3 regions of the Streptomyces sp. Rer75 genome follow, and region 2 is predicted to be linked to each of the others. Evidence: riboswitches for the same ligand, from Rfam matches in the RefSeq annotation. Region 2 holds a riboswitch; each other region holds the start of a gene.
The links. A riboswitch is a leader RNA that binds a small molecule or an ion and turns the genes downstream of it on or off. The one in region 2 is predicted to bind cyclic di-AMP.
Positions count from the first base shown of each region.

Region 1: linked by a shared signal. The riboswitch ahead of HYQ63_RS23360 (M23 family metallopeptidase) and the one ahead of HYQ63_RS18985 (C40 family peptidase) in region 2 are both predicted to bind cyclic di-AMP.
Region 3: linked by a shared signal. The riboswitch ahead of HYQ63_RS17990 (transglycosylase family protein) and the one ahead of HYQ63_RS18985 (C40 family peptidase) in region 2 are both predicted to bind cyclic di-AMP.

Region 1 covers NZ_CP058693.1:5,457,207-5,467,447, reverse strand. Annotated here, with positions in the region: gene HYQ63_RS23405 (DEAD/DEAH box helicase) at 1-50, opposite strand, end outside; gene HYQ63_RS23400 (hypothetical protein) at 50-1,468, opposite strand; gene HYQ63_RS23395 (hypothetical protein) at 1,488-2,198, opposite strand; gene HYQ63_RS23390 (hypothetical protein) at 2,511-3,236, shown strand; gene HYQ63_RS23385 (ATP-binding protein) at 3,256-3,882, opposite strand; gene HYQ63_RS23380 (helix-turn-helix transcriptional regulator) at 4,108-4,953, shown strand; gene HYQ63_RS23375 (DUF397 domain-containing protein) at 4,953-5,177, shown strand; gene HYQ63_RS23370 (hypothetical protein) at 5,271-5,585, shown strand; gene HYQ63_RS23365 (aldo/keto reductase) at 5,631-6,587, opposite strand; gene HYQ63_RS23360 (M23 family metallopeptidase) at 6,733-7,899, opposite strand; cyclic di-AMP (ydaO/yuaA leader) riboswitch at 7,911-8,054, opposite strand; gene HYQ63_RS23355 (PP2C family protein-serine/threonine phosphatase) at 8,342-9,592, opposite strand; gene HYQ63_RS23350 (hypothetical protein) at 9,805-10,191, opposite strand.
Region 2 covers NZ_CP058693.1:4,537,020-4,547,260, forward strand. Annotated here, with positions in the region: gene pcrA (DNA helicase PcrA) at 1-1,411, opposite strand, end outside; cyclic di-AMP (ydaO/yuaA leader) riboswitch at 1,569-1,773, shown strand; gene HYQ63_RS18985 (C40 family peptidase) at 1,781-2,962, shown strand; gene HYQ63_RS18990 (L,D-transpeptidase) at 3,017-3,742, opposite strand; gene HYQ63_RS18995 (hypothetical protein) at 3,885-4,238, opposite strand; gene HYQ63_RS19000 (NlpC/P60 family protein) at 4,471-5,547, shown strand; gene HYQ63_RS19005 (alpha/beta fold hydrolase) at 5,544-6,503, opposite strand; gene HYQ63_RS19010 (ABATE domain-containing protein) at 6,640-7,248, shown strand; gene HYQ63_RS19015 (ABC transporter substrate-binding protein) at 7,280-8,401, shown strand; gene HYQ63_RS19020 (MerR family transcriptional regulator) at 8,389-9,219, opposite strand; gene HYQ63_RS19025 (redoxin family protein) at 9,322-10,241, shown strand, end outside.
Region 3 covers NZ_CP058693.1:4,324,957-4,335,197, reverse strand. Annotated here, with positions in the region: gene HYQ63_RS18030 (cytochrome P450) at 1-893, opposite strand, end outside; gene HYQ63_RS18025 (cytochrome P450) at 1,101-2,468, opposite strand; gene HYQ63_RS18020 (ATP/GTP-binding protein) at 2,478-3,068, opposite strand; gene HYQ63_RS18015 (DUF742 domain-containing protein) at 3,043-3,414, opposite strand; gene HYQ63_RS18010 (roadblock/LC7 domain-containing protein) at 3,411-3,809, opposite strand; gene HYQ63_RS18005 (sensor histidine kinase) at 3,806-4,918, opposite strand; gene HYQ63_RS18000 (cytochrome P450) at 5,509-6,798, shown strand; gene HYQ63_RS17995 (transglycosylase family protein) at 6,913-7,866, shown strand; cyclic di-AMP (ydaO/yuaA leader) riboswitch at 8,121-8,288, shown strand; gene HYQ63_RS17990 (transglycosylase family protein) at 8,295-8,969, shown strand; gene eno (phosphopyruvate hydratase) at 9,054-10,241, shown strand, end outside.

The sequences.
Region 1 (10,241 bases), 920 kb from region 2:
GTCTCATCAAACCCCAGGTGCAGTGAGGTCTCGGTTGCGGCCTCAGCCATCAGGAGCCCTCCGCGGCCGCGGCATCAATGAGCCAGGAGACGCCGTCGCCGGGGTTCGGGATACCGCGTCCCGCCTGCTGGGCCAGCTTGCGGAGGCTGTCCCGAAGCTTCAGCACAGCCTCATCGAAGGCCTCCTCGTCCAGGGAACGCGAGGCACGAGCCTGTACGAGGTCCACGACGCACTGGTCGATATCAGCGCAAGCCTCAGCCAGTCGCGCTGGGGCCATCTGCTTGCGTTTGCGCACACGCGCATCCCGTTCAGCGGCATCGATTGCTGCTTCGAACGCCTTGTGGGCATCGTCGAACAGGGCTTGTGCATCCTGCTTTTGACTGTCCGGAACAGCTGAGCCGACGCTGATGGCTGCTGCCTTGGCCCGCAGAATCTGATCATTGAGTGCCCGAGCTGCCGAAACGACGGACGACGCGCCCGGAACCGAAACCCCAAGCCCCGGAATAGTCACCGATTCTTCTTCTCCGGTCGCAGCATTCAGAGTCGTCGGCAGTGCGCGTTCCAGGTACCTGCTTTGAAACTCCTCATCGATGTGGCGCACGGCCGTCTTAGCGAAGCCAAGGGTGATGCCGGCCATCCGGATCTCTTTGAACGCTTCCGCCTGGTCATGGTCGACAGCGTCAAGCTTCTCATAGGCCCGGTGAAGCTCCTTCAGCTTCTCCTGGTCGTCCTCAAAGTCCACGAGACGCAGCGCCACACCGCCACCACTCCGGCTGCGTTCGATCATGTCTCGGATGGTGCTGAGGATCCAACGCTCCTGGTGGTACCTGTGGGGCCTGATCCGGAACACCTTGGCGATGGCCTCCGGACTACGCCCCAGAGATGCCTGCTCCTCCATGGCGAGAAGACGGTTGATGTATGAGTAGTCGCGACGGTGATCGTCGCGCAGCTGCAAGGACAGCTCGACCGCATTGATGTCTTCCTGGGTAAACGAGGAAGGCAGGACGCCGACTCGCATTGACTGCGCGCCGATCTCCCGGAGCGCGGCAGCCCGGGTGTTGCCGTTCACCAGAACCCCGTCATGAGTGACCAGGCCAGGATCATTTTGACCGAACTGTTTAAGGTCATCCTTGAGCTTGTCGAAGGCGGGGTCCCGGCGATTAGGGTCTGTCGGTTCTGCCTGTAGCAGAAATTTAAGATATCCCTGCCCCTCAGCACCGTACGGATCGTTCTCGAGAACTTTCTCGAGTGCAGGGTCATGGCTTCGCTGTGCGCGGATCCGGTGAGTGTTCGGATTGAAGTACAGCCCAGCGACAGGGAGGTCAATCACCTCAACGTGAAGCAGCTGTTCATTCCACTCGACGGTAGCTGTCTCCCGAGTACCTCCTGCGCTCTTGACCTCCTCCAGCCTCTTCTTGATCAGCTCGCTGAACTCCGCCGCACCCGGCGGGGTGAACCCAAGAGTCATGGCTTCCCTCCTCCCCCTCTCACTTGTCCTCGTCGGTCACGGCCTGCTTGACGGCCGCACGCGAATCGGCCGGCAGCGTCCGGTAGACCCCCCACAGCTTCTCAAGCGGACTGAGCGTCCGACGGTCAGCGTCGATCCAGCCCGCGAGGACCTTCCGCTCCAGCGGGGTCAGTGCCTTGATCGTGGTGAGCACTTCGCCGAAGTCCGCCTGCCGCTCACCAGCCCGGGTACGACACCGCTTGCACTCGGTGACGAACTGGAACTCAACACTTCCGTCCGGCATCAGTACCTCGCGGCGGGCGATATTCAGCTTCGACAGTTCGATGCCGCCGTCGTCGTAGGGCTCGCCTACGCCGACGCCACAGGTGCGGCACAAGAAGTTGTCGTCCTGCCAGACCTTGCGGCGCTGTGCGTCCGTGAGGCTGTTCTTGTGCTTGGCGGTCTTCGCCTGCCCCGGGATCCAGACCTCGGCACCCTTACTGACGTACCTCTGCTCTTCCTGGTTCAGCCTAAGGTCGTCACGGCTGGTGTCGATGCGCCAACCGTGATCGCGGAGGTCGCGCACCCGCCGGTCGATCTGCGCGTCATCGGGAAACGCCTGACGCAGTTGCGCCTTAGTGAAGATGTTGCCTTCCCCCACCTCGGCCTCAAGCCACAGAGCCGCACGGACCTTGCCCCCGAGCTTCCGGCCCTCGAACATTTTGTCCTGCCAAGACGGCAGCATTGCCATGTAAGTCTCCACTTCCCCGTATAGGCACGCCTAGGAAACGTCATGCCGTGACACCCGCCGCCAGCCATGACTCTCCGCCCCCGAACCTTCGGCGGCCACTCCATTGAGCACCGGGAACAGTCGAAGGTCCAGTGACCACTCGTGTTGCGCGCGAACGCGTCAAATCTCGCTGTTGCAGAATTGATTGGCACGACCGGCAGCAGCAGGAAGAGCAGATCCCACATACGGAAGAATGGGTTCCGGATGCGAGCAAGGCAGGCTGGACCAAAGATCAGCGAAGAGGTCCCGCCGGGAAGACGGGCGCTAGCCCGGATGTTGGACGACTTGTATCAACATCTGGGCGCGACCCTGAAGGAAGTAGCCGGGGCGCTTGCGCCGCGCGAATACAAGAAGCACGTCAGCGAGCTCTCTCGCTACCGAAGTGGGCAACGCGTTCCGCAGCGTGGGTTCGTCATCGCGCTGCATCAAACCGCCGTTGAACGGGCTGGGAAAGATGCAGTAGGCCTCTCGTTGGACGACGTCCTTGAGGTGCATGTCGCAGCCGAACAGAGACCTTGCCAGGTCTGCCCGGACCTGCGCCACAGGATCCGCCGCCTGCGGAGCAGACACCGCCTGTTGATGCGCGCTAACCGGCGTCTCCTTGAGTCAAGGGCCGGCTTGGAAGCGGAGTTGGCCGACGCTCGCAAGGAAACGGCACCGCTGCCGGTCCCCCCTCAGCAAGGGGACCGGCAGCAGAGGGCATACGACGTGGCCGCCGCGACGCAGATCGTCGCCATGGCGGCAAGGTTCGACGGAGAGGAGAGTTCCGAGGCCGCTGTCGCCATGCTGAGGGAATCCTCAGAGGTGCTCACCCCCCTTGAGAGCGCTGCTTCCCTCGTCGTGCTCCGACAGGAGCACCAGGACCAGCTTGCCGACACCCTCATTCAGATCTACGGGCGCGACCGACCCGAAAAACAGGTGATCCGGGCCGCTCTGGAACTCCATGAGTACGGTATGGCTGACGACGCCGGCGCGATGCTCCGTGCTGCCGCGCGCTGACCCGCCGGCACGGTGAACGTCACGCGGCCTCTGCTTCGAAGTGGGTCTGGGCGCGGTCAAGGATGTCGTCGGGGTCGAGGCCCTGCGCCGTCAGCCAATGCAGCAGGTCCAAGATGAGGCTGGTCGCCGACTCTTCAAGAACCGGGCGGCGGGTGAGCCTCGCGGCCGGGGTGGCGACCGCGAGGTTGTAGGTCTCCATCACGGTCGTCGCGCGCTGGATGCGGCGGCGGGTTTTGTCGAGGGGGAGTGGCAGTTCGCACCAGACGGCTTTGCCGACCGTCGTCAGGACAGTGCCCCAGGTGGCCGACAGGGCTCCAAGGATTTGCAGGCCCCTGCCGGATTCCTCGTCGCTTGCGGGGTGGAGGTGCTGAGGCTCCTTGCCACTCTTATCGTGCAACTCCATGCGGAGCTGATCCGGGCCGGCGTCGAGGACGAGGGTGGCTACGGAGTCCTGGCCAACGTGTTTGATCACGTTCGATGCCAGCTCCGTGACGATCAGCTGCGCTTCGTCGGCGAGGGCCGACATACCCCAGGTGACGAGCTCCGCTCTCACGGCTCGGCGCAGGCCGGCCACTTGAGAGGCCTCGGCCGCGAAGGGGAGAACGCATCGGCGTGGTTGAGGTTCGGTGAATGAGTACGTGTGCATGACCACACTCCCTTGCGCGCCACGACAGCGCTGCGCCTAGCCGTGTCCGTACGACTGCGCTGCGTAGCCTCACTGCCGAGAGTATGGCACCGAGACTCTCGTTTTGTAACTCTCACGCTGGAATGAACCTCGCGAGGGTAGCCGGTCAACTACCTTTGGTCGCGATCTACTTGTCTTCGCACCCGGCAAGTGATCGCAAGAACCCAGGTGGAGGAGCCGACTGCTATGTCTGCTGGACCGACGACGCGACGCCGACAGTTGGGCGCCAGCCTGCGCAGGTTGCGCGAGGAGAAGGGCCTGTCCCTGCAGGAGGCCGGTGATCGGGTGGGGCTCTCCAAAGCGACCGTCAGCCGCTACGAAACCAAGGACGGGTCGGTCAAGTGGCCGCTGGTCGACGCCCTCTGCAAGGAGTACGGGGCCAGCGATGAAGAACGTGCCGCCCTCGTTGATCTTGCCAAGAACGCCAAAGTGCAAGGCTGGTGGCAGTCATACACCGAGGCCATCCCCAGCCGCATGAACCTTCTCCTCACCCTGGAGGACGAGTCAGTCCGCGAGGATCATTTTGCCCTCGCCTTCATCCCAGGGCTGTTGCAGACCCGGCGCTACGCCGAGGAACTCCACCGGAGCGATCCTCAACCACCGCCGGAGGAGCGTTTGCAGCAGGCCATCGAGGTGCGGATGAAGCGGCAAGCAATCCTCACCCGCGACAACCCGATGCAGTTGTCCGTCGTGCTTGACGAATCGGTCATCCGTCGAAAGATCGGAAGCGCGGAGGCTCACCGGGAGCAACTTGCCCACCTGCTTGACCGTGCAGCGCTTCCCCACATCGATCTACGAGTCGTCCCCTCTGGCATCGGCCCTCTCGCGTCAGCGATGGGCTCATTCCTCATCCTCGTTGGTACGGATCCGTCGCTTGACGTTGTCTACTTGGAGAACGTCACGGTCTCCCTCTACCTGGAGAAACTGGCTGAGGTGGAGCAGTATCGAAAGGCGTTCGCTTACCTCAGCAGTCGGGCCTTGTCCCCGGATGCCTCCGCCAAGTTGATCGACACCGTACGCAAGGAAGTGTGATGGCCACGAACCGAATACGAGCGGCAAGCCACCTTGCGGCGACGCAGTGGGTGAAGTCCACCTACAGCGGTGGTCAGGGGCTGGAGTGCGTGGAGACGGCGAAGCTGCCGGACCGCGAGACCGCCGTCCGCGACTCGAAGCGTCCGGATGGGCCCGTGCTCGGGTTCTCGCAGGGCGCGTGGGGGGACTTCGTAGCGGCCCTGCGGGCGGATGAGCTGGGCTGAGGGGCTGGTCACCCGTAGCCGGTTCGGGCCCGGGGGTGGGGGCTCGCTGCGTAGGGTCGGGGCAAGGTGACCCTAGGAGTGGGAGGTAGCGGCATGGCTGGTGTGCCGGCGGGGCTGGTGGCTGCGGGTGGGTTGGTCGGGGGGTACGGGGTGGCCCGGTGGACCAAGCGGCGGCCGCTCGGTGGGGTTGCGCTGGCGGCGGCCGGGGCCGTGGCCGCCAAGGGGTGGCGGGACAAGGCCGGGAACGGGACGGCGGCTGCGCTCAGCGGGTTGTACGTGGCCGCGTTCGCCGGGTCGCATCCGCTGGCGAAGAAGGTGGGGGCGTGGCCGTCCGTCTTCGGGGTCGCCGGTGCGGTTGCCGCCGCTTCGTGGGTGTTGGCGGATCGGCGTGGGGGTGTAGGGGCGTAAGGGGGCCGGGACGGCGGATTGCCGTCCCGGCGCCGTGGCCCGGGGTCAGGCCGAGGCCGAGGTCAGGAGGTTCAGTTCCGGCTGGGTGAGCTGGAGGTCGACCGAGGCGAGCAGGGCGGGGAGCTGGGCGGGGGTGCGGGCGCTGGCTACCGGGCCGACCACGGTGGGCTGGGCGGTGAGCCAGGCCAGGGCGACGGTGGCGTGGTCGGCGTTGTGGTTGGCGGCCACGTCGTCGAGGGCGGCGAGGACCTTCTGGCCGCGCTCGGTCTCCAGGTGCTGGGCGGCGCCCGTGGAGCGGGCGCTGTCGACCGTGGTGCCGGGGCGGTACTTGCCGGTGAGGAAGCCGGACGCGAGCGCGTAGTACGGGAGCGTCGCCAGGCCGTGGCGGGCGGCGACGTCGGCCAGTTCGCCCTCGAAGGTGTCGCGCGAGACCAGGTTGTAGTGGGGCTGGAGGGCGACGTAGCGGGCCAGGTTCTCCTGGGCGGAGAAGGTGAGGGAGGCGTCGAGGCGCTTGGCGGAGATGTTGGAGGCGGCGATCTCGCGGATCTTGCCCGCCTGCACCAGCTCGTCAAGGGTGGAGACGATCTCCTCGACCGGCACCGAGGTGTCGTCGAAGTGGGTGTAGTAGAGGTCGATGTAGTCCGTGCCGAGGCGCTGGAGGGACTCGTCGAGGCCGGACTTGATGGCGGAGGCGGACAGTCCGCGGGGTTCCGGCGAGCCGGCGCCGACCTTGGTGGCGAGGACGATGTCGTCGCGGTTGCCGCGGGAGGCGAACCACTTGCCGAGGATGGTCTCGGACTCGCCGCCCTCGTTGCCGGGTGCCCAGGCGGAGTAGACGTCGGCGGTGTCGATGAAGTTGCCGCCCGCCGCCACATAGGCGTCGAGCACCTCGAAGGATTCGGCCTCGTCGGCCGTCCAGCCGAAGACATTGCCGCCCAGGGAGAGCGGGAAGACGGACAGGCTGCCGATGTTCTTACGGGTGTCATTGCGCGTCTCAGTCATGCGATATGACAACGCTGACGACCGAGGGGGGTATTCCGTCGGAGGCCGCGGACAGAGAACCGGCGGCCCTGGCGTCAAGGGGGGAGAGAGCGCCAGAGCCGCCGGAACGAGGGGCCGTCGCAGCGACGACGGCCGGATCAGGGGGTCACGGGTTCAGCCCGTGGTCGCGCAGCCAGGACAGCGGGGCGATCGGGGAGCCGCCGCCCGGCCGCACCTCCAGGTGGAGGTGGGGGCCGGTGACGTTGCCGGTGGCGCCGACGCGGCCGATGGTCTCGCCCGAGGACACCTTGCCCGAGGTGACGACCATGGACGACAGGTGGCAGTACCAGATCTCGGTGCCGTCATCGAGCTTGAGCACGATGCGGTAGCCGTACGATCCGGCCCAGCCCGCCTGGGTGATGGTGCCGCTGCCCACCGCCTTGACCGGGGTGCCGGTCGGGGCGGCGAAGTCCTGGCCGGTGTGGTCGGCGGACCAGATGTCGCCCGCCTGGCCGAAGCCCGCGGTCAGGGTGTACGAGGCGACGGGGAGGGTGAACCCCGTGGAGGTCGACGCCTTGGCGGGGCGGTCGGCGGCGGCCTTGGCGGCGGCCTCCTTCTCGGCCTCCGCCTTCGCCTTGGCCGCCTCGGCGGCCTTCTTCTTGGCGGCGGCCTCGGCCTTCTTCTGCTCCGCCAGGTCGCGGGCCTTGGCGGCGGCCTTGGCGGCGTCGTCGGCGGCGGCCTTGGCGGCGGCGCGCGCCTCGCTCTCGCGTCTGTCGTCATCCGCCGCGGTCTGCTGGCTCTCGGCCTGCCGCAGGATGCGGGTGCGCAGCGCCTCGCCCGCCTCGGTGCCGCCGGTGGTGAGGGTGGCGGCGGTGGGCTGGGCGGAGTCCTGGCCGTCGGCCATCAGGGAGCCGATTCCGGGCAGGTCCTTGGCGGCGGGCAGCTGGGCCTTGACCTCGTCGGCGACGTGGGCGAGGTCCGGCATGGAGATCGGTACGGTCGGCCGGTCCTTGGCGCTCGCCATGCCGCCCGCGCCGACCGCCGCGATGACGCCGACGCCGAGGACGGCGCTGCTGCGGGCCATGGTCCCGCCGCGCTGCTTGCCGACGCGGTGCCGGCCGCGGAGCGGAGCGATGGACTCCTCGGTGGGGTTCCACTCGTCCCAGACGGCTTCCTTGCCTACGGGCGGCTCATCCGGTTCGGCGCCGAGGCCGACCGTGGGGCGGGCGCCGGCTCCGGCGTCGAAGCCGACTCCGTACGCGGTCGCGGTGCCGGGTCCCGTACCCGACGAGCGGTACGGAGCTTCGTCCAGTACGGACCTGTTGGACGCCACCGGGGCGCACTCCTTTCCTTCCCTCTCGCCTACCGGGTTAGCTGACGGGTTCGGAGCAGGAAGGTCTCCTACGGGTCAGGTTCGACCCGATTCACCCCAAGGTGGTGGTTCCCCGGTTCCCTCGTGCTGCGCTGGTGCCGCGGCGGCTGCTGCTGCCGTGATGCGTGGTGGTGCGTGGTGCTGATGGTGGTGCTGGCGCTGCACGTACGGGATTCGGCGACGGCGCACGGTGCCGCCTCTGCGACGGCTGTGTCGACCGCGCTGCGTTATCGAACGTTAATAGAGAGCGCGACATGATTCCAAGCTCTTCTGAAGAATCCGCGCAGCTTTGGCATGAACTTAGTAACCAAGGAAGGACAGATGGGGGCGTTTCACCCCGCTTGAAAAGGGATGGTAAAAACCTCCTGCGGGCTGATCGTGTGTCAATCGTTATGCGTACGCGTCACGGTTGGCTACGGTCCGTGTCCGGAGCGGGGGGTGTGGTTCCGTTCGTTCCGGGCGGGCGCCGGACCGCGAGCAGCGCCATGTCGTCCGCGGTCTCCCCGCCCGCGTGCAGCGCGACGTCCTCCACCAGCGCGTCGAGCAGCCCGCCCGGTCCGGTGAAGCGGCGGCCGCGCAGCCGCTCCTCGGGGGCGTAGAACGTGCCGTGCCGGTCGCGGGCCTCGGTCACCCCGTCCGTGAACAGCAGCAGCGTCGCGTCCTCGGGGAACCGCAGCTCCGTCACCCGGTCGGGCCACGCGCCCAGTTCGCCCATCCCCAGCGGCAGCGCGACCGTCTCCGGCTCCAGGCGCCGCACCGCGCCGTCGCCGGGCAGCAGCAGCGGCGCCGGGTGGCCGCGGTTGATGAGGCGAAGGGTGGAGTCGCCGCGCGGGATCTCGCCGAGGACGGCGGTGGTGAACCCCTCGAACGCCTCCAGCTCGGCCCGTCGCGCGCCCTCGCGCCGCAACGCCCGCTCCAGCCGCCCCGCGAGCCCCTCCAGCGTCGCCTCCTGCTCCGCGGCCTCCCGGAAGGCGCCGATGAGGACCGCGACGACCTCCACGGCCTGGAGCCCCTTGCCGCGGACGTCCCCGACGATCAGCCGTACGCCGTGCGGGGTGTCCTGCACCGCGTACAGATCGCCGCCGATCGCTGCGTACTGCTCGGCCGCCACATAGCGCGCCGCGACGTCCAGCCCGGCGATGCGGGCGGGCGGTACGGGCAGCACGGCCCGCTGCGCGGCCTCCGCGATGCCGCGCGCCGAGGCCAGCCGCCGGTCGCCGCGGCGGACGACGCGGTTGATCACGAGCGCGAGGAGGGCGACGGTGGCCACCGTGGCGATCTCGGTCGCGGCCTGGGTCGGGTCCCGCACGCCGTGCAGCTCGGCCAGCAGGCAGACGGCGGTGAGGGCGAGGACCGTGGTGATGATGGTCCGCCGCAGCGGGAAGAGGGAGGCGGCGACCAGCGGGGCCGCGGCGAAGAAGGGGGAGGCGGTGTACGGGGCCGGGGCGGCGAGGTCGAACGCGATCCCGCCGAGCAGGAGGATGGCGGGGGTCCACGGGGCCAGCCGCCGCCCCGGCGAGGCCTGGACGGCCTCCTCGGCCGTGACGAGCCCGGCGGCCGCGCCCGAGGAGTCGGCGGCGGGCGTACGGGCGCCCGGACGAGCCCTGCTCCCTCGCACCCGCGCCACCGGCTTCTCCCGCTGTCCCTGATCCATGACCCCGTCCGTGACCCCGTCATCAGGCTTCCGGGTACCGGGCCGCCGTGCGAGTCGGTGGCGGCCATGTGGGTGCGTCAGAAGGTCTTCACGGAGGGGCGCGGATGCCGAGCGACCCCGGATGGCAAGCATCCGGGGTCGCAGGGCGAGCCGTGGCGTTCGCCGGGGCTCGGTCAGCCGCGGCCGTGGCCGTCGGCGTGGGGCTTGTCGGTTCAGGGGGTGCCGGTGGCGATGTTGGTGCAGTCGCTGCCGATGGTGATGTCACCGGAGGGGGCGAGCCCAGCGGTCGAGATGATGGCGCCGGTGGCCGTGTCGCAGTCGTTGCTCTGCACGACCGCCGTGCCGTTGGTGAAGTTGAGGCAGTTGCTGCCGACGGTGATGTCCCCCGACGGAGCGGTGGCGCCGATGCTGGAGATGGCGCCGGTGAGGGTGTCGCAGGTGTTGGTCTGGACCGTCCCGAAGGGGTTGAAGCCCCCGCCACCGCCGCCGAAACCGCCGGCACCGCCGCCGAAACCGTGGGCGGACGCCCCCGCCGCACTCCCCAGAACCAGGGCGCCTGACGCCACGGCCAGGACAGCTACCTTCTTTCCGATGTTCACTTGATTTCCTCCAGAAGAGCCAAATCCGCGGAAAAACACACGTTCCGATT
Region 2 (10,241 bases):
GGACCTCCTTGCGCTCGTAGAAGCGGACCCCGCCGACGACCTTGTACGGCAGCCCGACCCGGATGAAGATCTCTTCGAAGACACGGGACTGGGCGTTGGTGCGGTAGAAGACCGCGACGTCCCCGGCCCGGGCGTCCCCCGCGTCCGTCAGCCGGTCGATCTCGTCGGCGACGAACTGGGCCTCGTCGTGCTCGGTGTCGGCGACGTAGCCGGTGATGGTGGCGCCGGTGCCCGCCTCGGTCCACAGGTTCTTCGGTCGGCGGTTCTCGTTGCGCTCGATGACGGCGTTGGCCGCGCTCAGGATCGTCTGCGTGGAGCGGTAGTTCTGCTCCAGCAGGATCGTCCGCGCGTCCGGATAGTCCTCCTCGAACTGGAGGATGTTACGGATCGTGGCGCCCCGGAACGCGTAGATCGACTGGTCGGCGTCGCCCACGACGCACAGCTCCCCGGCCTCCTCCTCGTCCCTGCCCACCAGCTCGCGCACCAGCGTGTACTGAGCGTGGTTGGTGTCCTGGTACTCGTCGACCAGGACGTGCCGGAAGCGGCGGCGGTAGTGCTCGGCGACGTCCGGGAACGCCTGGAGCAGATTGACCGTGGTCATGATGATGTCGTCGAAGTCGAGGGCGTTGGCCTCGCGCAGCCGCGACTGGTACATCGCGTACGCCTCGGAGAGCGTCTTCTCGAAGCCGTCCGCTGCCTGACCGGCGAAGGTCTCCTCGTCGATCAGCTCGTTCTTCAGGTTGGAGATCTTGGCGCTGAACGACTTCGGCGGGAACTTCTTCGGGTCGAGATCGAGATCCCGGCACACCAGCGCCATCAGCCGCTTCGAGTCGGCCGCGTCGTAGATCGAGAACGATGAGGTGAAGCCCAGCTTCTTCGACTCGCGGCGCAGGATGCGCACGCACGCGCTGTGGAAGGTCATCACCCACATCGCGTTCGCCCGTGGGCCGACCAGCTCCTCGACCCGCTCCTTCATCTCGCCCGCCGCCTTGTTGGTGAAGGTGATGGCGAGGATCTGGCCGGGGTGCACATGGCGGGTGCCGAGCAGATACGCGATGCGGTGGGTGAGCACCCGGGTCTTGCCGGACCCGGCGCCCGCGACGATCAGCAGCGGCGAGCCGGTGTGCTCCACGGCGGCCCGCTGCTGATCGTTCAGCCCCTCCAGCAGCGCCGCCGGGTCGACGGCGGGGCGGGCCGCGCCGTCCCGGTAGTACGCCTCTCTGGTCCCGCTCGGCACCGGCGCGTCGAATGCGCCCGTGAAGAGGTGGTGCGGCACCTCCTCGCCGCCTGAACCGTCCGACCCGTCCGAACCGCCGCCGTGGCCCGGGTGTGCGGAATCCTCGGGCGGCGGGGGCTCCTCCTCCGGAGGCCCGAGGCTCGCCAGGAAGCTGTCATCAAAGAGGCTGCTCATCGCTCACCGAGTTTAGGCGGCCGCACTGACAGCCTACGCATGGATGTCACGAAACGGTTTCGGGCATATCGACCACCAGCCTTCACAGGAGCCCCACGAGTTGGCTACCGTCCTCCCCCAGGCGGCCCGTAGACCCGTCGGCGAACCGCGCCGGCCCGGGCGGCCTCCGCCGAGTCCGGTCGCGCCGCGAGGCAGCCGGAGCCGGGGACCCACAACGCAACACCGGGGTGAATCGGCCCGAGCTGCGGTACGACACGTACGGCATGTACGACGTGACGTCCCGCCCGCGCAAGGCCGTAGGGCAACCTTCCGTACCGCCCGAACCCGACAGCTAACCCGGTAGGCGGTCCACGGAAGGAGTCGCCTCCCTTGGCGTCGCACCGCAAGCCGCGGACCCGAATACCCACCGCCGCCTCCTCCACCGGGCGCCGCACGGCCGTCGGATTCACCACCGCCGCCCTCGCCTCCGTCACCCTCCTCTCCCAGACCGCGAACGCCGCCCCGGGCGATCCGAAGCCCGGCACCACGCAGTCGATCGAGGCGGTCAAGGAGAAGGTGGACACCCTCTACCACCAGGCGGAAACCGCCACCCAGCACTACAACGCCGCCAAGGAGCGCTCCGAGCAGCAGCGCACCAAGGTCAACCGGCTGCTGGACGATGTCGCCGAGAACACGGAGAAGCTCAACGAGGCGCGCCGCACGCTCGGCACCTACGCCGCGGCCCAGTACCGCAACGGCGGCATGACGTCGAGCGCCGCGAGCCTGCTGTTCTCCAACGACCCGCAGGACCTCTTCGACCAGTCGCATCTGATGAACCGGATGGCCGGTTCGCAGAAGCGGGCGGTCGACGACTTCCAGACGCAGGCGGCGAAGGCCGCCAAGGAGCGCCGCGAGGCCGCCAGGAGTCTGGAGTCGCTGACCGAGACCCAGCGAGAGCTGAAGACCAAGAAGAAGTCCGTCCAGGACAAGCTCGCGCAGGCCCGCCGGCTGCTGGCGAACCTGACCGCCAAGGAGAAGGCGCGGCTGGCGGCGATCGAGAAGAAGAAGGCCGAGGAGGCGCGGCGCAAGGCGGCCGAGCTGGCTGAAAAGCAGCGGGAGGCCGCGGCCCAGCAGAAGCAGCAGGAACAGGAGCAGCAGTCGAGCGGCGGTTCCTCTTCCGGTTCCGGAAGCAGCTCGGCAGGCTCGTCCACCGCCTCGAACAGCACCAAGGCGGCCAAGGCGATCGACTTCGCGGAGTCCCAGCTCGGCAAGCCGTACGTCTGGGGCGCGACAGGACCCAACTCCTACGACTGCTCGGGGCTCACCCAGGCCGCCTGGAAGGCCGCCGGGGTCTCACTGCCGCGCACCACGTGGGACCAGGTGAAGGTCGGTACGCGCGTCTCGACCTCCGAGCTCAAGCCCGGTGATCTCGTCTTCTTCTACGACGACATCAGCCACGTCGGGCTCTACATCGGCGACGGGATGATGATCCACGCGCCGAAGCCGGGGGACGTGGTGAAGAAGGCGCCGATCACCGAGATGCCGATCTACGGGAGCGTGCGGCCCGCGTAGCCGCAGTGCGGCTGCCCGTCCCCGCACGGGCAGCCGCTGCTCACACCGGCCGGATCACGTGCCCGGCTTGCGCCCGTACACGTACACGTCGTCGCCGTTCCGCAACAGGCTCCAGTACTTCTTCGCGTCACCGGAGCGCATGTTGACGCAGCCATGGGAGCCGGGCGGCGACCACACGCTCCCCGCGATGGAGTGGAAGGCCTGGCCGCCGTCGAAGAACTGGCTGTACGGCATGGCCACGTTGTAGATCGTCGACCAGTGGTTCTTGTTCCGCCAGTAGACCTTCTTCAGCCCGGTGCGGGTCTCGTACCTGTCCCGCCCGGTGCGCACCGGCACCGGCCCGAACACCAGCCGCGAACCGTCCTGCACCCAGCTGAGCTGCCGGCTGAGGTCGACGCAGGCGATGCGGCCCTTGTTGGTGGGGCACTTGCGCGCCGCGTTGGGGTTACGGCCCGCCGCGTTCTGCGCGTTGATCAGCTTCATGACGCCCCAGGTGACGGGGCCCGCGTAGCCGATGGTCGGGCTGATGCCGTGGTTGATCTGGAATCTCTGCGTCGCCCGGCAGTCCCCCGAGGACTGCCGACCGTCGACGGGACGGCCGAGGAACTTCTCGACCTGCTTCTGATACGGACCGGTGCCCGCCGTGCACGACGTCGCCGCCTGCGCCGGTGCCGTACCGAGCGCGACGGACAGCGGCACCACCATGCCCGCCATGCCCAAGGCGACCGCCGTACGGCGGCGCCATGCCCGCCACGCCCCGAATCCTGCCTTTACCCCCATTGCGCGCTCCCTCCGGGCTTGCCCTTGACGGGTAAGACAGTCGAAGAGTGCGCCGGGTTGCGCTTACAGGTGCGATTTCCCCCATTCCGCCCCTTCCCGCCCCCGGGTTGGCCCAGCAGGCAGGGGACGGGACGTCAGCGGGTCAGGTCCAGAGCACGGCGATGAAGATGTTCACCGTCGTCAGCGCGCCGACCGCGCCGAAGACCGCGGGCTCCACCTTCTCCTCGTCCCGCTTCACGTACACCAGGCCCAGGATCACGATCAGCAGCGCCAGCTTGACGCCGATCTTGACGTTGTTGACGGTCTGATCGTCCGCCTGGTTCAGCCCGACCAGTGCCGCGCCCGTGACCAGCATGGTCAGCGCGCCGTGCAGCATCCCCGGCGTCATCCGCGCGCCGTCCCCGCGTATCGCCGAGAGCTGGGAGAGGAAGCCCCCCAGCAGGGCGGCGATGCCGACGATGTGCAGGCCGACGAACACATTGATGAGTACGTCCATGGCACCGGAGACTAGCGCCGCTCATATCACCGCCAGTCACCCGGGTACACCCCGATCGGCACATCGGTCACAGCCGCCCCGATCCCGCCCACCCCGCGCCGTCCCCGCGATCAGCAGGCGCCACCGGGGGGACGAATCCGTCCACCTCCGTTCATCTCAGCGCGTCGCGCCGCCGACCGGCCTAGCTTCCCCTCCCAGAAGCACCAAGAAGCACGCCCCCCACGAAAGGTGAATCGCCGCAGTGGCGCCGCAGCCCCCCACGAAGCCGAAGCAGCGGCACCGCTCGTCGCTCACCGGCACCACCCTCCGCACCGCCGTGACCCTCGCCCTCGCGGGCGCCGCCTCCGCGACCGCCCTCCCGGGCATCGGGCACGCCGAGCCCCGTCTGACGCCCGAGCAGGTGAAGGCGAAGGTCGAGGCGTACGAGCGGGAGGCGGAGGAGGCCACCGAGAAGTACGACGGCGCCCGGGCCGCGGCCGAGAAGGCACAACGGTCCCTCCACCGGTTACGCGACGAGGCCACCCGCCGCACCGCCCGCCTCAACACGGCGCGCAACGCCCTCGGCGCCTTCGCCGCCGCCCAGTACCGCTCCGGCACCGTCGCCCCCGCCCTCCAGCTGGCCCTGTCCTCCTCCCCCGGCCAGTACCTCCAGCGCGCCTCGCTCGCCGACCGCGCGGGCGACCGCCAGGCGGTGACGATCGCGCGCATCACCCGCGAGGAGCGGTCGCTGCGCCGGGTCCGGGGCGAGGCGGCCGACCGGCTCCGTACGCTGCGTGCCGCGCAGGCCGCCGCGTCCCGCCACAAACACGCGGTCCAGGACAAGCTGGCCGCGGCCGACGCGCTGCTGGCCAAGCTGACCCACGCCCAGCGCGACCGCCTCCGCGCCGCCCAGGACGCGCGTACCGCCCAGGACGCCCGTACCGCGTCGACGCCCCGGCACGGCGCCCCCGCCCGGACGGGCGGCCGGGCGGCCCGCGCCATCTCCTTCGCGTACGAGGCGCTCGGCAAGCCGTACGTCTGGGGCGCGACCGGGCCGTACGGCTACGACTGTTCGGGCCTGACCCAGGCCGCGTGGCGCGCCGCCGGGGTGTCCCTGCCGCGTACCACCTACACCCAGATCAACGCGGGCCGCCGCATCGCGCGCGGCGAACTGGCCCCCGGTGACCTGGTCTTCTTCTACTCCGGCGTCAGCCATGTCGGCCTCTACATCGGCAACGGCCTGATGATCCACGCCCCGCGCCCCGGCGCCCCGGTCCGGGTGGCCCCGATCGACCAGATGCCCTTCGCGGGCGCGGCCCGCCCGGTCTAAGCGCGGAGAAAGGGCAGCAAGTGCTCGAGCAGCGCGTCCGGGCTCTCCTCGGGGACGTAGTGCCCGCACTCCGGGAGCACGACGCTGTCGAGCCGTTCGGTCACCGGGCCGAGCAGGGCGGCGAGGCGTTCGCCCTGGCTGCGGGCTCCGGCGACGCCGAGGACGGGCATGGGGAGCGGGTGCTGCTTGCGCCGCTCGTTCTGGGCGATGTTGTCGTCCGTCGCCCGGTAGTACTCGAAGCTGGCGCGCAGCGCCTCGGGGTCGCGGGCGAGGGTTTCGACGTAGAAGCCGACGGCTGAGTCCGGCAGTGGCCGCGCGGCCTTCGTACGGAACTGGTCGCCGTAGTAGAGGTGCTCGCGGCCGCGGACGAGCTGTTCGTTGAGGCCGCGCTTCCGGTTGAAGGCGAAGTGCCACAGCATGTCGTTCTGCGCCTCGGGGCCGAAGACGGGGATGTCGGGGGCGAGGCCGGGGATCATGGCGTCGAGCAGGGCGAGGCGTTCGACCGCGGCGCCGTGGTCGGCGGCGAGGGCGTAGCCGATCCACATGCCGACGTCGTGTCCGGCCATCGCGAAGCGTTCGTGGCCGAGCACCCGCATGAGGGCGACGAGTTCGGCCGCCACGGTGCCGGTGTCGTATCCGTCGCGGGGCTTGTCCGACGGTCCGACGCCGCGCGGGTCGACGGCGACGACGCGGAAGTGTTCCGCGAGGCGCGGCATGACGTGGCGCCACACGTACCAGTTCTGCGGCCAGCCGCCGACGAGGAGCAGCGGCCGCCCGGCGCCGCCCTGCACGGTGTGCAGGTCGACGTCACCGACGCGGACCAGGGTGCTCTCGAAGACGTCCGCGAAGCCGTCGGGGAGCCAGGGGACACCGCTCACGGTGCCGAATCCGGTGAGCGGGCGGGGGGCGGTGGTCGTGCCGGTGGTGGTCGTGGCAGTGGTGCCGGTGGTGGTCATGCGCGCTTCTCCTCGCACTCGGCGCGTCGCTCTCGTGAACCATTTAAACTGGTTCGCTAGAGCCGATTAAGCCGGTTCTTTCGCCGGGCGTCAAGCGCTGCCCTCACGGAACCGGGAGGGCGTAGGATGAACCACCATGACCGGTTCACCTACCGCCGGAGGCTTCCGGCTCGGCAACGAGATCCTGGCGTTCCGCTTCGTCGCCACCCTCAGCGAGCGGCGCGGCGACGCAGCGGTGGAGCGGATCCCCACCCCGGACCGGCTCCGGGCCTGGCTCGTCGCCAACGAGCTGGGCAGCGCGGACATGCCGGTCTCCGACGCCCTGCTGCGGGACGCCCGCGAACTGCGCGAGGCCATCCACCGGGCCGGTACCGCCGTCGCCGCCGACGACGTGCCGGACCCGGCGGACGAGGACCTGCTCAACCGCTGGACCGCACGTCACCGGGCGCGCCTGGTCCTCACCGGCGGGCGGGCCCGGTGGCGGCTCCCGGACAGCGACCCCGCCCGCGCGGCGCTGGCCGTCGTCGCCGTCGACGCCGTGGCGACGCTCGGCGCGCACCACAACGACGGCCACGGCGACGGCGGCAGCCACGGCGACGGCGTGATCAAGCGCTGCGAGCAGCGCACCTGCGGAGGGCTCTTCCTGGACACCAGCCGCGGACGGCGACGACGCTGGTGCTCCATGGCGACCTGCGGAAACAAGGTGAAGAAGGCGAACCTCAAGAGCCACAGGGCGAACGAATAATCGGTTGCCGCCGGCGAGGGCGGTGGATGCAATGACCGGCATGGTCACCCAGGCACGCCCACCACGGCGAGATGACGGCTCATCCGTCCAGATCGGCGCTCTCGTTCCGCTCACCCGGCCCGGCTGGATCGAGGCAGGCCACCACCTGCTCGCCGGACTGGAGTTGGCCGCATCCGACGTCAACGACGCCGGTGGGATCGGCGGACGACCACTGGAGCTGGTGGTCCGGGACACCGCGGCCGATCCACAGAAGGCCGCGGCGGCCGTGGATGAGTTGGCTCGCTTGGGCGTGGCCGCCCTGGCGGGGGAGTATCACAGCGTCGTCGCGCGCGCCGCTGCCACCAGGGCAGACGCCCTCGGCCTGCCGTTCCTCTGCTCGTCATCGGTTCTCGACGCGCTCACCGACCAGCCGACGGACTGGGTCGCGCGCCTCTCCCCGCCGCAGTCCCGCGGCTGGCGGATCTACGCGGACTTCCTCCTCGGCGCGGGCCACAGCCGCATCGCCGTGGCAGCCCAGCCGAGTGTCTACTGGGCAGCCGGGACCCGCATTCTGCGGGACTACGTCGCGCCACGCGGCGGCACCGTCATCGAACTCGACATGAGCGCGCTCACCCCCGCGGCCGTGTGCGACGAACTCGCCGCCCACCGCGCGACGGCCCTCCTTCTCCTGGTCGGCCACCCGGAGCCGGCCGTGCCGATCGTCACAGCCGTCCGCCGCGACCAGCGGCTCGCCGAGACCATGATCGGTGCTCCGGCCGGGCAGCCGGAGTTCGCCGAATGGGCGGCGCTGCTGGGCGACGACGGCGCCGCGGTCCCGTTCCTGCGCTACCTCCCCGAGCGCCTCACCCCACTCGGCGAACGAGTCGAGACGGCCCTGCGCGAGCGGCTGGCCGCAGCGCCCTCCTTCGTCGCGTACGAGGGCTACGACACGGTCACCGTCCTCGCCGATGTGCTGCGTTCCCACGGCACGGACCGGGCGCGCATCGCCGCATCATGGCCGAGCGTCGCGGTCGAAGGCACCCGCGGGCGGATCCAGTTCTCCCGCACGCCGGACATCAGCGTGTGGCAATGGGCCGGGCCGCCCGTCCAGGTCGTCGACCGGGATCCGGCGGAAGCGGAACCCGGTCGCTTCCGGGTCCTTCACACCGGCTGAGACACCACGGCAGCCGTGATCGGCTCCTGGAGTTCCGTCACCCACTCGTCGTGGTCGTCCGGGCACTCCAGGTAGATCTCCCGCGGGTACCCGGCCGAGCGGTAGCCGTTGGCCTCGATCCAGCGGCCCAGGGTCTGGATGGTCGGCAGGACCGTCTCCATCGAACCCCGGTGGACGATCGTCGCCGCCTGGTCGACCGGCGGCAGGTCCACGACCCGCAGGCCGTCGACGTCCTGAACCGGGGCCGCGACCTCGATCCCGGCGTGGATGAGGACACCGCCCTCCGGCGCGTCCTCGTAGTACGCGACGCCGGGCCCGGTCGGCGCGATGCCCGCCGCCGCCAGGCGCGGCAGCAGTTCCCCGTACAGCGGCTGGATGACCGGTCCGATGGCGTCGAACCCCGGGGCCACACCGGTCAGTTCGGCGATGCGCACGCCCGGCAGGCTCTTCACTGCGACGTCGTTGGAGGACATCTGTCCCTCGCTCTCGATCGACCGGAGCCTCGCCTCGACCCGCACCAGCCGCGCCGCCGCGGCCGTCATCGCGGCCTCCAGGTCGGCCCGCCGCACCCGCAGCATGGTCCGCAGTTCCTCGGTGGTGACCTTCTCCTCCAGGATCTCCCGGACCTGCTGAAGGGTGAAGCCGAGGTCTTTGAGGGCGATGATGCGGTTGAGCCGGGCCAGCTGGGCGGCGGTGTAATACCGGTATCCGGTGGCGGGATCGACCCGGGCGGGGTGCAGCAGTCCGGTCGCGTCGTAGTGGCGCAGCATCCGGACCGACACCCGCCCGTGCCGGGCGAAATCTCCGATGGTGAACATGACGTCTCTCAGTCCACGGCCTCACACGGTGTCATGGTCAAGCGCCGTGGAGCTTGACCTTACTCTCAGGGGCAAGGTTTAGCGTTCATCGAGGTGAGAGACATGCGGATCGGTGAGCTGGCCCGCCGGGCGGGCGTGACGACCAAAGCGGCGCGCTACTACGAGTCGCTGGGGCTGCTGACGCCGGGGCGGCTGGCCAACGGCTACCGGGACTACGCCGAGCACGACGTACGGCTCGCCCGCGAGATCCGGGCGCTCAGCGCCCTGGGGATTCCCGCGGAGCGCACCCGGCCGTTCCTGGACTGCCTGGCGGTCGGCCACCGGCACGCCGACGACTGCCCGGCGTCGCTGGCCGGGTACCGGCAGGCGATCGACGAGCTGTCGCAGCGCATCGCGGGGCTCACGGCCCGCCGTACGGCGCTGATCGCGCACCTCCAGAAGGCCGCCCACCGCAACAGCCGTGTCTCCCCGGCCCCACCGGCCGACGAAGGAGCACACCCGATGAACGACTCCCCGATGAACGACTACCTCAGCCTGCCCGCCCACCTGCCCGTCCCCGAGGACGACGGCGCGACCGCCCACCTGCCCGGCACGAAGCTGCCGCCCCTGGAACTGCGCACCACCACCGGCGATACGACGATCCGCCTCGACGCCCTCGGCCCGGGCCGGACGGTGCTGTACGTCTACCCCCTCACCGGCCGCCCGGGCACCGACCTGCCCGAGGGGTGGGACACGATCCCCGGCGCCCGCGGCTGTACCCCCGAAGCCTGCGGCTTCCGCGACCACTACCAGGAGCTGCTGGCCGCGGGCGCGGTCCGGGTATTCGGCCTGTCCAGCCAGGACACCGACTATCAGCGCGAGGTCGTCGAACGGCTCCACCTGCCGTTCGACATGCTCTCCGACCCGACGCGGAGCCTGGCCCGGGCGCTGGACCTGCCGACGTTCGACGTCAGCGGGCTGACGCTCTACAAGCGGCTCACGCTGATCATCCGCGACGGCGTGATCGAGCACGTCTTCTATCC
Region 3 (10,241 bases), 210 kb from region 2:
TCGGTGGCGACCCGGGTCGTCAGATGGATCGGCGGGTCGTAGCGGAGCACCTCCTCGACGGCCTGCGGCACCTGCTCGGGGTGGGACCGCAGCCAGGCCATGCTCCCGGGGTGCTGATCGAGCAGCCACACCATGTTGGAGAGCAGGGTCGAGGTGGTCTCCATCGAGGCGATGACGATGAACATCACCAGGTGGTAGAGGGTTTCGTCGGCGACGGCGCGGTCCGGCTCGATCTCGTCCCAGGTGCGGATCCAGTCGGAGATGACATCGTCCCCGAGGGCCTGCCGGCGCTCCCGGATGACCTCGGTGAAGTACGTGCGCAGGCCCTCGGCGGCCTCGTTCGCCTGGACGAGCTGGCTCTTGGAGGGCAGGAGTTCCTGGGCGAGTCCCTGACCGTGGGTCAGGGACTTGAGGAGGTCGTGATCCGATTCCGGAAGGCGCAGCCAGTGGCTGATTGTGGCCGCTGGCATTTCCTCGCCGACCGTGGTAGCGAAATCCGCTTCCTTGGTGGTGCGCAGCTGCTCGGCGAGCCGGTCGAGCAGCGTGTCGGCGATGCGTGAGACCGGTTCCTCGAGGGAGTCGAGGGTGAATCGGTCGAATATGTTGCCCAGGGACCGCCGCTGCAAGGTGTGCACCGGCGGATTCAGTCCCTGAAGGGTTTGGCTGAGCTGTCGAGCGGCCGGTGCGTTCCAGCGATTTACGTCGCCCTGCCGGGCCCGCCATTCAGCGTCGAAGGTTGCCCATTTCTTGCTGCGCAACACGTGGTCGCAGATATCGTGGGAGAGTAGTAGATAGCCGCCCCAGGGCGCGGGCACAACATCTCCCATCGCCCTGAGTTCCGCGTAGATCGGGTAGGGGTTCGACTGTCCTCGCGATGAGCGAAGGCGGGACATGAGTGAAACTACGGAACGTCGGTCGACAATGCTGCCGGCAGCGACAGATTCCACAATGACTCCTTCAAGTCCAACACCCCGGGCATGCTTATCTCTTTTCGCGCGAATTACCGAGAGTGATGTGTGGGTCACGCGAATTCGCGATAGGTTCTACCCCCTTGTTTGAACATTCATTCAGGGTGAAATAGGTTCGAATTGTGGACAACGTCACACCTTCCACCACGCCAAGAAGGAGCTCCACCAGCTACCCTTCTCCGGCTTTTCCTGGGGGCGGCTCCGAGGGGTGACCGAAGGAGTGGCCGAGGGGGTCTGCTGCTGTCCGGCCGGCGGTGCGGCGGTCCGCCGGGGCTGCGCCGGGGCGAAGCGTGCGGGCAGCGCGGCGAGCGCCCGGTGGAACGGGCCGGGACGCCAGGTCAGGCTGTCGGCGGGCACCGCAAGCTCGATGTCGGGGAGCTGGTTGAGCAGCTTCTCGATGGCCGCCACGGCGATGAGCTGAGCGGGGTCCTTGGCCGGGCAGGCGTGCGGTCCGGCGCTCCACGCGAGGTGGGCCCGCTTGCTCAGGAGCTGGCGGGACGAGGAGAGCTTGGGGTCCGTATTTGCCGCAGCGAAGCTAATCAGAATCAAATCGCCCGCGGCCAGTCGCGCATTGCCGAATTCCGTGTCCTGCACGGGATAGTGCGGGGCGTAGTTCGCCATCGGGGCCTGATTCCAGAGGGCGTCGTCGATGGCGTCCTCCACCAGCAGCCCGCCGCCCGAATACCGCTCGTCGGACAGCATGAGGTAGAGCCCGTTGGCGATGAGGTTCCGCTGCGGTTCCGTGCCGGCCGAGATGAGCATGACGAGCTGATGAATCATCTCCTCGTCGCTCAGCTTCGCGTCGTGCTGCATCAGCCGGGAGGTGACATCGTTCCCCGGCTGTCGCCGCTTGAGCGCGACCAGTTCGAGCAGGCCCTGGGTCAGCTCCTCGTTGGCCTTTTCCGCGTCGACTCCGCCGTCGAAAATCCCCGAGGTACCGAAGACCAGTCGGTCGCCGATTTCCGGCGGGCAGCCGAGAAGCTCGTTGAAGACCAGCAGCGGCAGCATCTTGGCGTAGTCGTTGAGGAGATCGACCGTGCCGCGGGCGCTGAATTGGGCGATGAGATAAGAGGCGACCTGCTCGACATGCCGGCTCAGCCAGTGCGGGTCCACCCCCGCCAGGCTGTCCGTCACCGCCTGGCGCAGCCGCAGATGCTCCGCTCCGTCGGTAAACAGGCAGTTCGGGCGATATCCCAGCATGGGCACAACCGGACTGTTCTGCGGTACTTTGCCTTCGTTGAAATCACGCCATCTGCGGGCATCCTTGGCGAAGGCATCCGGGTTCTGTAGCACCTGGAGGGCCGCCGAGTAGTCCGTGACGAGGTTGGCCTCCACGCCGGGGGACAGCTCGACCGGGGCGATCGGCCCGTACGACCGGAGGTGTGCGTAAAAGGCGTCCGGGTCGGCCGCGAACTCGGGCCCGTACAGCGGCACCCGCTCGCCGCCGTGGTGGGCAGGGCAGCCCGGTGGCGGAACCGGGAAGTCCGATTGTGTCTCCATTACGTGCTCCTAGCGGGTACGTTCCTGTAGGTAACGAACAAGCGCCATCAGCGCATTGGCCGATGACTTCTCGTCACGCGCGTCACAGGTGACGACAGGTGTGTCGGGCAGCAGATCCAGTGCCTCGCGCAGTTCCTCATCGGGACGGACAGGTGTGCCATCGAAGTGGTTGACGGAAATCGCATAGGGGAGTCCGTACTGTTCCACCAGGTCGATCACCGGGAAGGATTCCTTGAGGCGTTCCGGATCGACCAGGATCAGCGCTCCGAGCGCACCCCGCGTCATGTCCTCCCACACCTGGACGAAGCGCTCCTGTCCGGGTGTTCCGAAGAGATAGAGGACAAGGCGTTCGCTGAGCGTGAGGCGGCCGAAGTCCATGGCCACGGTGGTCGTGGTCTTGCCCCGGGTGCCCATCAGATCGTCGACGTGCGCACCGGCCTGCGTCATCCGTTCCTCGGTGCGCAGCGGGGGGATTTCGGACATGGTGCCGATGAACGTCGTCTTTCCGACCGCGAAGTGCCCCACGACCAGGATCTTGGCCGCGATCTGCACCGCGTCGTCCAGATAGACGTCCTCATCCGAAGCGGGCCTGGAGACCATCCAGTACCTCCTGAAGGAGTGAAACGTCGACGAGCTGGGCGGGAGGCGCCGGGGCACGCGTGACCAGATAGCCGTCCGACGACAGGTCGGACAGCAGGACCTTGACGATGCCGATCGGCAGCCCCATGTGGCCCGCGATCTCGGCAACCGAGAGATAGCCCCCTGAACACAGGTCCAGCAGGCTCCGCTTCTCCGGGTCGAGCGTCTGCGAACGTCTCTGTTCGGAAGCGGTGACCAGGGTGATCAGATTGAACTGGTCGGTGTCCGGGAGCCCGCGGCCGTTGGTGATGACGTACGGTCGCACTAATCCGGCGGACTCGGGCTCCTGCTCCTCCGGGGCAGTCATGCCTGAACGCCCGTTTCGCGGGGCGGAGTGGTCAGCGCCTTGCCGAGCTGACCGACGAGCTGCTGCATACGGAAGGTGATGTCGGCCATGTCGACATCGGGCGCGGAGGAGACCGCCAGGTACGCGCCCTCGCCGGCCGAGATCAGGAAGACCCAGCCGCCGTCGAACTCCACCAGGGTCTGACGCCAGTTCATATGAGGGCCACCGCAGAAGCCGGCCATGGTGCGGCTCAGCGACTGGATGCCGCTCATCGCGGCGGCGACGGTGTCGGCCTCGTCCTTCTTGACCTCTTGAGATCGGGCCATCAGCAGACCGTCGGCGGATACCAGGATCGCGTGACGTGCCCCGGGTACTTCCAGGGCGCTGTCAAGCATCCATGACAGGTCGTTGTTCACTGAGGATCATGCCCTTCCCTGTTCGGGTTTGCGGAGCGTCCGGACTGTGTGCCGCGCTGGAACGCGCCCATGATCGAAGCGGTTTCCTCGCTCGTCCGGGCAGGGGCGTTCGCCTCATCTGATCGCGGCACGATGGAGATGGACCCCTTGCGTCGGCGTTTCGGCAGACCGCCCGCGGTGGAATCGCTCTCTTCGGGGGCGGCGTCCGCCGGGGACGTACGGGGTGCGGGCTGTTCTTCCGGCTCGGGCATGTTGGTCAGGAGGTCCTCGGGAAGAAGCACTACCGCGCGCACTCCACCGTAGGGAGAGGCCGAGTCGACGGAGACGGTGAATCCGTAGCGGGAGGCGAGCACGCCGATCACCGCGAAACCGAACTGCGGCGGATTCCCCAGACCCGTGACGCCCGCTGCGCGCTGGGCGGAGAGCAGCTCGTCGGCCCGGTTCTTCTCCTCCTCGTTCATACCGACGCCGGCGTCGTCGATGATGATGCAGACGCCCTTGGGGACGGTGCGGATGGTGATGTCGATCGGGGAGTCGGGGGCGGAGTAGCTGGTCGCGTTGTCCAGCAGCTCGGCGAGGGCCAGCGCGACCGGTTCGACGGCCCGACTGACCAGGGCGAAGTTGCTCTGGGAGCGGATCTCGACGCGCGTGTAGTGGCGGATCCGGCCCTTGGCGCTGCGCACCACGTCGTAGACGGAGGCGACGGCCCGCTGACGGCCCAGCCAGCCGTCACACAGAACGGCGATCGACTGCGCACGGCGGCCGAACTGCGAGTTCATGTGGTCGATCTCCAGCAGGTCCTGGAGAATGTGGTGCTCGCCGTAGCGGTCCTGGAGCTTCGAGATCGCCAGCTGCTGTTCGTTGGCAAGACCCTGAAGCGTCCGCATGGCGGACTTCAGTGCGCTCTTGGTGGCTTCCTCGGAGCGTATCTGAGCATCCTGAACCGCTGCCGCGTAGTTGTTTTCGAGTTCGGCGGTGCGGTTCTCAAGTTCCGCCTTCTCGGTACTGAGCTTCGCTCTCGCTTTTCGCCCGCGGATAATGGCGGTTGCGGCGAGAGGCGTGCCAGCGATCAGGGCCCAGAGCGCAGGATCCTGTATGTAATGCGTCATAAGACTCTCTTTAAACGACTAGACCGCCAGGGACTGAAGGGTTGGTGCGTGGAAGAATCCGGGTGATATGGAGAGGCGGCGGTAAGTCAGCGCCCGTACGGCGCCCGAGGGGACCGGGCGCACCGCACTCGCCCTGCCGCGGGCAGCGCACAGGCAGGGGTGCGCCGGCACGGCTCCATATGCCCAACTGGCGGCATAGTGCTCCTCAGAGTGGTAACCCTCTCGGCTGATTTACCGGATCGCCGTGTGTCTTACGGGCCCTTGGCTCGCCTGGCAAGCGCGGTGATCGTATCACCAGGGGCAGGTGGCCCCGTGCATGTGCCGGAGTCCCATTCAACCACCTGACACTGTTTCAGCCATCCCCGCATTTTGCCTCATTGGGCGACGTCAGCGCATGTTCCGCAGGTCGGAGTGGTGCGCGCCGAGGGCCGTTCCGGGCGATGGCCACAGGCATCAGATATCGGGCATTCGCCTCGCGCTGTGAGCGCATCGTGGAGAGTGTGTGGAGAAGGTCGTCGAATTGCTTCGACATTAATCGGCTTTACTTGCGCTTTATGGATTTACTTCCGATAAGTGGCGTATCGGAATCCATGGGTCGCGGCCGGTATCGTCGGGGCGTGCCCGATCAGCCTTGTCCTACCCCCGCTCCCACCCTCTTCACCTGGGAGTTCGCTACTGATCCCTACCCCGCCTACGCCTGGCTACGCGAGCATGCCCCGGTGCATCGGACCACGCTCCCCAGCGGGGTCGAAGCCTGGCTGGTGACTCGCTACGCCGATGCCCGGCTGGCCCTCGCCGACGCCCGGCTGTCGAAGAACCCCCAGCGGCATAGTGAGTCCGCTCACGCCCGGGGCAAAGTGGGCATCCCGGGCGAGCAGCGCGCGGATCTGATGACACATCTGCTCAATATCGACCCTCCGGACCACACCCGGCTGCGGCGGCTGGTGTCCAAGGCGTTCACCCCGCGCCGCGTCGCCGCGTTCGCCCCGCGGGTGCGCGAGCTGACCGACGACCTCATCGACGCCTTCGCGGACCGGGGAGAGGCGGACCTCATCCATGAGTTCGCCTTTCCTCTCCCCATCTACGCGATCTGCGATCTGCTCGGCGTCCCGCGCGAGGACCAGGACGACTTCCGGGACTGGGCCGGGACGATGATCCGGCACGGCGGGGGCCCGCGCGGGGGAGTGGCCCGCGCGGTGAAGAAAATCCGCGCGTATCTGGCCGAGTTGATTCACCGTAAGCGCGCCGCGCTCGGCAACGACTTGATGTCCGATCTGATCCGGGCCAGCGACCACGGTGACCATCTCACCGAGAACGAGGCCGCCGCGATGGCCTTCATCCTTTTGTTCGCGGGTTTCGAGACCACCGTCAATCTGATCGGCAACGGCCTCTACGCGCTGCTGCGCCATCCCGAGCAGCGGGCCCGGCTGCAACGTTCCCTGGGAGAAGGGGAAGAAGCAGAAGAAGGGGATGAGGAACTGCTCGCCACCGGCGTCGAGGAACTGCTGCGCTACGACGGCCCGGTGGAGATGGCCACCTGGCGGTTCGCCACCGAGCCGGTGACCATCGGCGGGCAGCAGATCGCCGAGGGAGAACCGGTGTTGGTGGTGCTCGCCGCCGCCGACCGCGACCCCGAGCGCTTCGCCGACCCCGACGTCCTCGACCTCTCCCGCACCGACAACCAGCACCTCGGCTACGGCCACGGCATCCATTACTGTCTGGGCGCCCCGCTGGCCCGCCTGGAGGCGCAGACCGCGCTCGCCACCCTGCTGCGCCGCATCCCCGACCTCCGGCTCGCGGTGGAGCCGGACGACCTGCGCTGGCGCGGCGGGCTCATCATGCGCGGACTGCGCACCCTTCCGGTGACCTGGGGAAAGTGACATCCGGTCAGTCATGTGACCTTGGCGTGACCTGGGATACACCGGCTTGTGATGATCGTGTGGCGTCGCTATGTTCAACCGACAAACCGAGCCCCCACACGAGAGGCGATTCGCATGCTTTCCGGGAACGGACGTCACCGCCGCCCCCGCCAGGCTCCGGCCATCGTCGTCGCGGCGGGGGTGACCGGTGCGAGCTTCGCCCTTCCGCTCCTCGGAGCGACCGGCGCCCAGGCCGCCCCCGCCTCCACGTGGGACCAGGTCGCCGAGTGCGAGAGCGCCGGGATGTGGAGCGCCAACGAGGGCAACGGCTTCTACGGCGGCCTTCAGCTGACCCTCGACATGTGGAAGAAGTACGGCGGCACCAGCTACGCCCCGCGCCCCGACCTCGCCAGCCGCTCCCAGCAGATAGCCGTCGCCGAGTCGATCCTCGGCGACCGCGGCCCGGACGCCTGGCCCAGCTGCGCGCTGAACGCCGGGCTGACCGACGGCGGCGACGCCCCGGACGTGAACCCCGGCAGCACGGCACGCCCCTCCCAGCAGGGCGACGCGGAGCGCGAGGACCGTGACGGATCCGACGCCCGGGACCGTGGCGATGCGGCCGGCGAGGCGCCGGACGCATCGGAGCCCTCCGACGCGTCCACCGAGCCGGAGCGGCCCCAGGACCCGGCCACGCCGGGCGACTCGGACGAGGCGGACGGCCCGGGCGACGACGCGCCCTCACCGTCCCCCTCCTCCAGCGCGCCTTCTTCCGGCGCGCCCGACCCCTCGCCGACCCCCTCCTCCACCGAGGGCGGCTCCGAAGGCTCCTCCGGCAAGCACCGGGGCGAACGGGACGCGGGGGAGCGGCCGAGCGACCATGCCTCGCGCGGCGGTGCCGGCAGGGCCGAAAACCCCACGGATGGCGGCTACACAGTGCGTCCGGGTGACAACCTTTCAGCAATCGCCGAAAAGCAGGAATTGGGCGCCGATTGGCGTCGGCTCTACGAGTCCAACGAAAACCTCATCGGAACCGACCCAAATCTCATTCTTCCTGGTCAGCGGCTTGATCTCACCATCAGGAGCCAGTAGTTCGGGGTGATTTGCCCGGTCTGGCGCCGGTGAGACATACCTCTCGTCACATTTTCCGGGGCGTCCGAGGTGTCCGGTCTCTCCGCACCCGGCCCCACCTGCGCCGATGTGGGCCGGGTGAGATCGATAACAGCCCTCTTCGCTGCGATAAGGGTGTTTGAACGTTTCCCGGAGGTGTGTTTAACGTCTTTCCGCTCGCCACCGCGAGCACCGTCGACCGTCACGCCGAGTCCTGCCGGCGGTCGTCCGGTACCGACGCGCCAGCGCCGAAGGCAGGAGCGGGGGACCCAAGGTAAGTGCCGGGAGGCCAGCGGAATCGGCCGAGCGGCTAGGGGTGAAGCAGGGTGCGGACCCCCGCACCCAGCCGGGCAACTCACGCCCGAACCCGACAGCTCACCTCGTAGGCGTCGGTGAGGAAACGAACGAACATGTCCAACGCTCAGGGCAAGCACCGTCGTCCTTCCAAGGCCACTCGTATCGCCGCGCTCGCCGGCCTCGCCGGAGCCGCTGTGGCCACTCCGCTCATCGGTGCGACGTCCGCCTCTGCCGCCACCACGTCCCAGTGGGACCAGGTCGCGCAGTGCGAGTCCGGCGGCAACTGGTCGATCAACACCGGCAACGGTTACTACGGCGGCCTTCAGTTCTCCTCCTCCACCTGGGCCGCGTACGGCGGTACCGCCTTCGCACCCACCGCCGACAAGGCCGGCAAGGCCCAGCAGATCCAGGTGGCCGAGAAGGTCCTGGCCAGCCAGGGCAAGGGCGCCTGGCCGGTCTGCGGCAAGGGCCTGACCAGCGGCGGCGCCCCGTCCGCCCCGGCCCCGTCCACCCCGTCGCAGAGCCAGTCCGACTCCTCGCAGTCGGCCCCGTCCGCCAAGCCGAAGGCCGCGCCCCGCAGCGCGCCCGAGCACGCCGCGCGTGACGAGGCCCGCGGCCCGATCAAGAAGGGCGACGGCGAGTACAAGGTCAAGTCCGGTGACACCCTTGGCAAGATCGCCAAGGCGGAGGACGTCAAGGGCGGCTGGAAGAAGCTCTTCGAGCTGAACAAGAACATCATCCAGAAGGCCGACCTGATCTTCCCCGGCCAGCAGCTCCACCTGAGCTGATCAGCCACACCGTAGTCAACGAGCCCCGGCTGGGTGCGCCGCCCCCACGGTGCACCCCGCCGGGGCTTCGGTGCGGTTAGGCTCATGCTGCTACCGCAGACACATACGAAGGAGAACCTCGTGCCGTCCATCGACGTCGTCGTAGCTCGCGAGATCCTCGACTCGCGAGGCAACCCCACGGTCGAGGTCGAGGTCGGCCTCGACGACGGCAGCACCGGCCGTGCCGCCGTCCCGTCCGGCGCCTCCACCGGCGCCTTCGAGGCCCTCGAACTCCGTGACGGCGACAAGAACCGCTATGGCGGCAAGGGCGTGGAGAAGGCCGTCCTCGCCGTCATCGAGCAGATCGGCCCCGAGCTGGTCGGTTATGACGCCACCGAGCAGCGCCTGATCGACCAGGCGATGTTCGATCTGGATGCCACTCCGGACAAGTCCTCGCTCGGCGCCAACGCCATCCTCGGCGTCTCCCTCGCCGTGGCGCACGCCGCCTCCGAGGCGTCCGACCTGCCCCTCTTCCGTTACCTCGGCGGCCCGAACGCGCACCTGCTGCCGGTCCCGATGATGAACATCCTCAACGGCGGCTCGCACGCCGACTCCAATGTGGACATCCAGGAGTTCATGATCGCGCCGGTCGGCGCGGAGTCCTTCTCCGAGGCCCTGCGCTGGGGTGCCGAGGTCTACCACACCCTGAAGGGCGTGCTGAAGGAGCGCGGCCTGTCGACCGGTCTCGGTGACGAGGGCGGCTTCGCGCCGAACCTCGACTCCAACCGGGACGCCCTGGACCTCATCGTCGAGGCCATCAAGAAGGCCGGCTACCAGCCCGGCCAGGACATCGCGCTCGCGCTCGACGTCGCCGCCTCCGAGTTCCACAAGGACGGCGTCTACCAGTTCGAGGGCAAGGCCCGCACCGCGTCCGAGATGACCGCGTACTACGCCGAGCTGGTCGAGGCGTACCCGCTGGTCTCCATCGAGGACCCGCTGAACGAGGAGGACTGGGACGGCTGGAAGACGATCACCGAGCAGCTCGGTGACAAGGTCCAGCTGGTCGGCGACGACCTGTTCGTGACCAACCCCGAGCGGCTGGCCCGCGGCATCGAGAACGACACCGCGAACGCCCTGCTGGTCAAGGTCAACCAGATCGGCTCGCTGACCGAGACCCTCGACGCCGTCGAGCTGGCCCAGCGCAACGGCTTCAAGTGCATGATGTCGCACCGCTCCGGTGAGACCGAGGACGTCACGATCGCCGACCTGGCCGTCGCCACCAACTGCGGCCAG